3 regions of the Providencia sp. PROV003 genome follow, and region 1 is predicted to be linked to each of the others. Evidence: predicted binding sites of a transcription regulator. Region 1 holds the regulator's gene; each other region holds the start of a gene.
What was found. The regulator Fur, encoded in region 1, represses iron uptake genes when iron is present. The targets are predictions, from matches to a motif close to ATAATAATGAGAACNACTATCAA.

Region 1 (2,284 bases):
TAGTGAATTGATCGAAGAAATTTTGATGTCACAACTTGAACAGGTTAATGAAGCGATACGCAAATAGTGTCATCTTGATAAATCACACAAATTTGACAGACTTAGACGCATTTTTTCGCCAGAATAAGGCGTAATATTATATTTATTTTCGTTCTAAAAGAGCTATAGAAGATCAGCACTAACTTCTATCTCCCTTAGAAAAACAAGAGGTTAATCACTTTATGGCAGTCATAGGCATTTTCTTCGGAAGTGACACAGGTAACACAGAAAATATTGCCAAAATGATCCAAGAAAGACTAGGCAAAGATGTAGCAGAAGTTCATGATATTGCTAAATGTAGCAAAGAAGATATCGAAGCTTTTGACATTCTACTTCTGGGTATTCCTACTTGGTATTATGGTGAAGCTCAATGTGATTGGGATGATTTTTTCCCAACTCTCGAAGAAATTGATTTTGAAGGTAAACTTGTCGCCTTATTTGGTTGTGGAGACCAAGAAGACTACGCAGAATATTTCTGTGATGCGATGGGAACCATTCGCGATATCATCGAACCTCGTGGTGCTGTTATTGTGGGTCATTGGCCAACTGAAGGTTACCACTTTGAAGTATCCAAAGGTATGGCAGATGACAATCACTTTATTGGTTTAGCCATTGATGAAGATCGTCAGCCTGAACTAACTGATGAACGTGTCGATGCATGGGTAAAACAAATCTCTGAAGAAATGTCCTTAGCAGAAATTATCGGCTAAGGCATATGAAATAGAGCCTAACCCATAGATCAGCTCACTTGTCGCTCTAAACGCATCATTCAAACAAGTGATCTAGTCTAAAATAGCCGATAAAGCATCCTAATAGGATAGGCTCTCAAGAGATTATCAAAATAATGAGACAAAGCATGGTTTCTATTTTTATTTTCCATGCCTATAATTGTAAAACAGTTTAGAAGACAACTGAATTTATGTTAAAAACGTCTCATTATTGTTAAATTTATGATTTAAGATACAGGACAAACCCGCATGACAGACAACAATAAAGCATTGAAAAATGCTGGACTCAAAGTCACTCTTCCAAGACTTAAGATTTTGGAAGTACTTCAAGAGCCTGAGTGCCACCACGTCAGTGCGGAAGATCTCTATAAAAAGCTGATCGACATGGGCGAAGAGATCGGGCTAGCTACCGTATACCGTGTATTAAACCAGTTTGATGATGCAGGTATCGTAACCCGCCATAACTTTGAGGGTGGAAAATCTGTATTCGAATTAACTCAGCAGCATCACCATGACCACTTAATCTGTTTAGATTGTGGCAAAGTGATTGAGTTTACTGACGAATCTATTGAAACTCGCCAGAAAAATATCGCCGCTCGCCATGGTATTAAATTATCTAACCATAGTTTATATCTATATGGCCATTGCGCAGATGGTGATTGCCGTGAAAATGCTGACGCACACGAAGCAAAAGAGTAAAAGAATCACAAGGTATTGCTACCCTATGAATAAATCATAGTAGCGACAAACGAAAAACCCCTGATAACCATGCTATTGCTAAATGTTATCAGGGGTTTTTATTTCCATAAATTATATTGTTATTCACACTATATTGGTGATTAAGCTCACTAATCTTCTGACAACTTTCACTTAAATCGCCAAATATCAGCACAGAGCTTGCATATTTAGCGCTCGATAATAAGTTGCAATTCAACCCAAATCCTTTATATTATTTTACATATGAATTTTCTTATATTAGAAATTATGCTGCCTTTATTAGTATAGGTACATAAATATCATCATAGATGATTTCCAATATATCAATAATATAAAATTTATATGCATTTAGTTTATTAACTCATTATAATTGTATTATCTTAAATTACAGTTATTCTTTAGTCTGTAACGAAGACGTTATATTACATTTTTTTATGTAGTCATTTTTTTGACTAAACTCATTTATGTAGCTTTAGTCATTTTGTAAGAGATTAACTGATGAAAAAAACCTACCTTTTTCTTAATACTAGTTTTTTCTTCTGGTTTCTTACTTTGATAGGATGGTTTTTTAGTTACTCTGCCATCACCTTATTTTCATTTGTATTATCAATTTTGTTCTTGATCTTACACTTCAATCAAAAAAAGGTAAGTAAAATGTTCACCAAAAGACAAAACAAACCAACCCCTGAAGTAACCCCAACACCAACCGCTAGCACGCCCGAAGCACCCGCTAAGCTAGAAGAACAGATTACAATAGCAACCCCGACTATAAGTGAAGAGAAATCCAATACCATCATCTC
Region 2 (2,284 bases), 940 kb from region 1:
TTGCCAGCGCCATATTTGACCAAATGACGTGCCAAGCACCCCCTGCCATATAGCCCAATCGATACTATCTTCCCAACCATCCCCCATCAAACCAGCTTGAGCAAGCAACCAACCAAAGGTTGTTAATGAAGTGATAATAGCGCAAAAGAAGATACCTTTATTAAGGTAACGGACTAATAAATAGCGAAACTTCCCACGACTGAGAAGCACTGCAAATATTGACATACCACACATCAATATTGCAGCGATAAAATGGATAAAACGAATTAACGTATAAAAAGCTTCTAGTGACATATCATTTCACTGTAAAGCTATAAGTCCCTTTTGTTTTGTGCCCATCCACAGAGACCACACTCCAATTAACATCATACTTACCAGCAACGAGTTTATCCTCAACAGGAACAATAACTTTAGTGTCATTACTTGGGTCTAATGCTGCCTTGCCTGTTTTGACAATATTTTTTTCAGGGCCAACAATATTGACTTTAGTGAAATTAACTTCAATCCCCTCAGAAAAGCTTAATGTAATTGATTCAGGTGCTTGCTCTACCGCGGCACCTTCAGCTGGTAGTTGGTCTTTAAGATGAGCATGAGCAAAAGCTTGTTGGAAGGACATACCTAAAAACAAAACGGCAATAGCGCTAAGTTTACGCCATGAAGATTTAATATGGTAGATTGGCATAGTAACCCCTTAATTTGCAGGTGAATTTAGAATTATTACCAATCATTATACGGAAAAAAACCAGTTTTACCGCTTAAAAATAGGTTTTGACCCTCTATCCTGTGAGTTTTCACACAAAATGAAAAGAAAAAGGCTTGTGGTCATTGAAATAAACTTTCATAGCCACAAGCCTGACAAGGTCTTTATACTTCAAATAGATATATTAACTTAATAAATACCGATAGTGCTTCAAATTAGATATGTGTTGCTGCAGATAAGCTTTTTAAGTCTTTATCTAACAAGAATAACGCCTTGCCAGATTCACCAACCATATCAAGTTTATCCAATACTGATTTAAATAGTTTTTCTTCTTCGTGTTGCTCAGCAACATACCATTGTAAGAAGTTAAATGTTGAATAGTCTTGGGTTGTCATGGCTAAATGAGCCAGTTTGTTAATTTCGCGTGTGATTAATTGTTCGTGCTCATATGTTTGGGTGAAAACATCTGCAATCGATTTGAAAGCAACAGGAGGCGCTGCAATTTGCCCTAATAAAGGTAATGCACCTGTATCGCTAAGGTAATCAAATAAACGCTGCATGTGCTCCATTTCTTCTTGTGAGTGCGACTTTAGAAATGCAGCTGCACCTTCGTAGCCTTTATCGCTACACCAAGCACTCATTTGCAAATAAAGATTAGCAGAATAAAATTCAAGATTTAATTGCTCATTTAGTTTATTGACCATGTCTGTAGTTAACATATTTATGCCTTATCAGTTAATCGTTCATTCTTATATTATGCACAGTATTACAATAATTAAAACCCTAAAACAATCTTAAAACAAAAAAATCCAATTTACTGATTATTAATAACTTTTGTTAAAAACAATAATAATCAATCTCATTATCTTTTCTTGGTTTATATTTTAATTATCACGATAACAATCATTCGTCTTTATTTTTTCGACATCATTTTTTAATATTCTATTGAGATTTTTTCTCATTAACCCATTATAATAAATCAGTGAGAATTAACTTTTGAGAACCAAAATGAACTACAACCTTGCTTTATTACCTAAAGATGAAATGGATAAGATCAACGTTGACCTTTTAGCCTCCGGTGTTGCATTCAAAGAACGCTATAACGTCGCCGTCATCGCCGAAGCCGTCGAACGGGAACAGCCCGAGCACCTAAGGGAGTATTTCAGAGAAAGGTTGGTTTATTACCGCCAACTTTCACAAAATTTTGCGCGTATGCCTTATGAACCCAGAAATCGCTAAATTGATTACTCGGTTTACTACCCAATATTTTTATTTGGTCACGAAGTAAATTTATTATCCATACACTAAAAAAGGGAGCCTTTTTCGGCTCCCCTTTAGTTACATTAATACGAAAGAAAATGGGTCTTTTCTTTGTTAACTAATATTAACTGCCTATTTAGTTGCGTTATAGGTAACCGTATTATTTTGGCAATCGACCGAAACAGAATAACGTAGGTCAGATTTTGCCCCTCTCACCACCAATGGAACAGTATAGCCTGTTTCAGTTTTAGTCACTTCACTATCATTGACCCATGCAACTGCCTTTTTACCTAACGTGGCCTTCTCTTCTGCCCAACGCGGTAA
Region 3 (2,284 bases), 2.2 Mb from region 1:
ATACGTTAGCTGTAAACCTTCACTGTGACTACGGCTAAAACGGTAATATGCAGGCGTAGTGAAGTTATCATGAGTACGAATATGCCATAGCCCTGCCCCTATGGCTTGGTTACCTACCTGCCAATCGGAACGGTTAGCAACCCGAAATTGTTCAACATTACGATGCGGATCACGTAGCCATACCATCGGGTAGACCTCGGTAGGGTTATCGTTTAGTACTTCTTCAGAAACAGGCCCAGCAACATCAAAACGTAAGTCCGTCCAATTTAACCACGTTCTATTCTCAAAATTATCAGTAATATAGCCAAAATTACTACGTAATGTTTTTCGTTGAGAGGAGGAATGTTTACGATAACCATCAAAATGGTCATAGGTAAAATTAACACGCCCATCAAATAACCCATTATCAGATACACCACCAAAAGCCGTTTGTAGCGCTTCACGCCCATGAGAGCCGTACTCATAGCGTAAACGACCTTGTTCATTTCTTCCGGTATAAGACAGAACATCTAGTTCCCCCCCAAGGCTATTACTTTGAGGGTTAAGGCTATTTGCTCCTCGACGTACACTGACCATGCGTGCATCCCGCATTTCTAGTGTACTAATATGGAAACTACCATCTGCATCAGTTGCTGGTAAGCCGTCTTGTAATAATAAAACACCGCGAGCAAGAGGAGCACTCTGTACCCCAGACCCCCGGATATTTAGTCTTGGCTGATCAATCCCACCGAAAAAATTTTGAATAATTAACCCTGGCTGGTAATCAAGCGCATCCTGTAATGTGGCAAGGCGGGAGTCTTTCTCTATCATCACGAGGTTTGTTCCCCCAGCAACTTTTTCAAGTTTCTCTTTCTCTTGCTGTTCGCTTGGGGTTAAGCGGCTGTGCTGCGTAGAAGAATTGACAATTATTACCTCTGGTTTTGTCGGTTGCTGAGCAGCCACCACTTTAGTAGTCGCTAACGTGCTGATACTGAAGGTTAAAGCAATATAGTACGTTAATTTATGCTGTTTTAATGGATAAGGCATATATTCACCCCATAAATAGTAATGATTATCATTTTCATTTGTGATGGGTAAAATAATTGAAGGAGGAAGATATCCCTATGACATTTGTCAAAAATAAAAATAAATAAAGCATAATTAATATTGTGAATTTTTTTTCATTAATAACTAGTAAATTATTAATATTGCAACAAGTAAAAAACAAACCTTAAATAGAATACCAATTCAATGAACAACCAATAACTATTAATATAAAGAGATACGATGAGTATAAAAATTTATAAATATATAGACTTTAATTTAAGTGGGATTTTAGTTAATTTTAACAATGCAGAAGAAACTAATGTTGAGGTTGGTTTATTTTTAAATAATAATAAAATAGACTCTATAATTACCAAAGAAAATCACCACCTATTTAACATAGATAAATCAGGAGATTACCATGCTGAGGTTACATATGAAACGCTAAGTGAAAGTAAGCAAAAACTTAATTCAAAAGCGATCACTTTCAATATAAACAATATTCAAACTCAAGTTAAGGAATATAACAGCCCAGTAAAGACAAAAACAATTAATCAAAAAGTAGCGGGGGTAAATAATTACAAGTTAGATATCAAAGTACTAAAAGGCAAGTATACTTTACTTGAAACTAAATTGTTAATAGACTTAATACCTATTAATATTGCCCCAGTTAATTCAACTAATAGCCAGCCCATCAGCCAATATGATTATGTAACTTATGACAAGGAAACTGATTTTGAGAGCCTATTACAACTTGCTAATCTAATTGAAACTTTTGAATATGTTGAATATTGTTGTGTTACCCCAAATACGGCGTTATATACACCTCCGCAGTTACCATTTAATCAGAATCCCCCAGAAAATACCGAGCAGGTAGATAATGTTGATGACATAACACCAAATTTTAATCACTTACAAACTTATTTAGATGCCCCAAAAGGCATGAATATTCGCAACGCATGGAATAAACATGTCAATGGTTCAAAAGCGGTAGTTCGACATTTAGATTTTGGCGTATATAAAAACCATGAAGATCTAAAAGATTCAAAAATAACAGTAGTCTATAGCCGCCCTGAAACTGAAGACTGCAACCATGGAACTGCATCAACAGGTTGTATTGTCGCCGCCAATAATGCATTCGGTGTGACGGGGATCGCCTATGATTGCCAATACTACTTTTACGATACTGGAGACCTCGATATATTAACTAAACACGTCGCCCCCGGAGACATTGTTAGCCTAGATATACAATTTAAAATTA

Region 2: ftnA (non-heme ferritin) is a predicted target of Fur. The motif match lies at 1,547-1,569, and genes of this name have one in related genera.
Region 3: M1F14_RS07530 (TonB-dependent receptor domain-containing protein) is a predicted target of Fur. The motif match lies at 1,042-1,064, and genes of this name have one in related genera.

The regions. Positions count from the first base shown of each region.
Region 1 is NZ_CP096369.1:3,858,001-3,860,284, forward strand. Features, by position in the region: gene ybfE (LexA regulated protein) at 1-67, shown strand, start outside; gene fldA (flavodoxin FldA) at 222-749, shown strand; gene fur (ferric iron uptake transcriptional regulator) at 1,017-1,466, shown strand; gene M1F14_RS17765 (polymer-forming cytoskeletal protein) at 2,139-2,284, shown strand, end outside.
Region 2 is NZ_CP096369.1:2,921,410-2,923,693, reverse strand. Features, by position in the region: gene copD (copper homeostasis membrane protein CopD) at 1-294, opposite strand, end outside; gene copC (copper homeostasis periplasmic binding protein CopC) at 296-682, opposite strand; gene ftnA (non-heme ferritin) at 916-1,419, opposite strand; gene M1F14_RS13340 (DNA polymerase III subunit theta) at 1,709-1,939, shown strand; gene yebF (protein YebF) at 2,093-2,284, opposite strand, start outside.
Region 3 is NZ_CP096369.1:1,626,911-1,629,194, reverse strand. Features, by position in the region: gene M1F14_RS07530 (TonB-dependent receptor domain-containing protein) at 1-1,026, opposite strand, end outside; gene M1F14_RS07525 (S8 family serine peptidase) at 1,267-2,284, shown strand, end outside.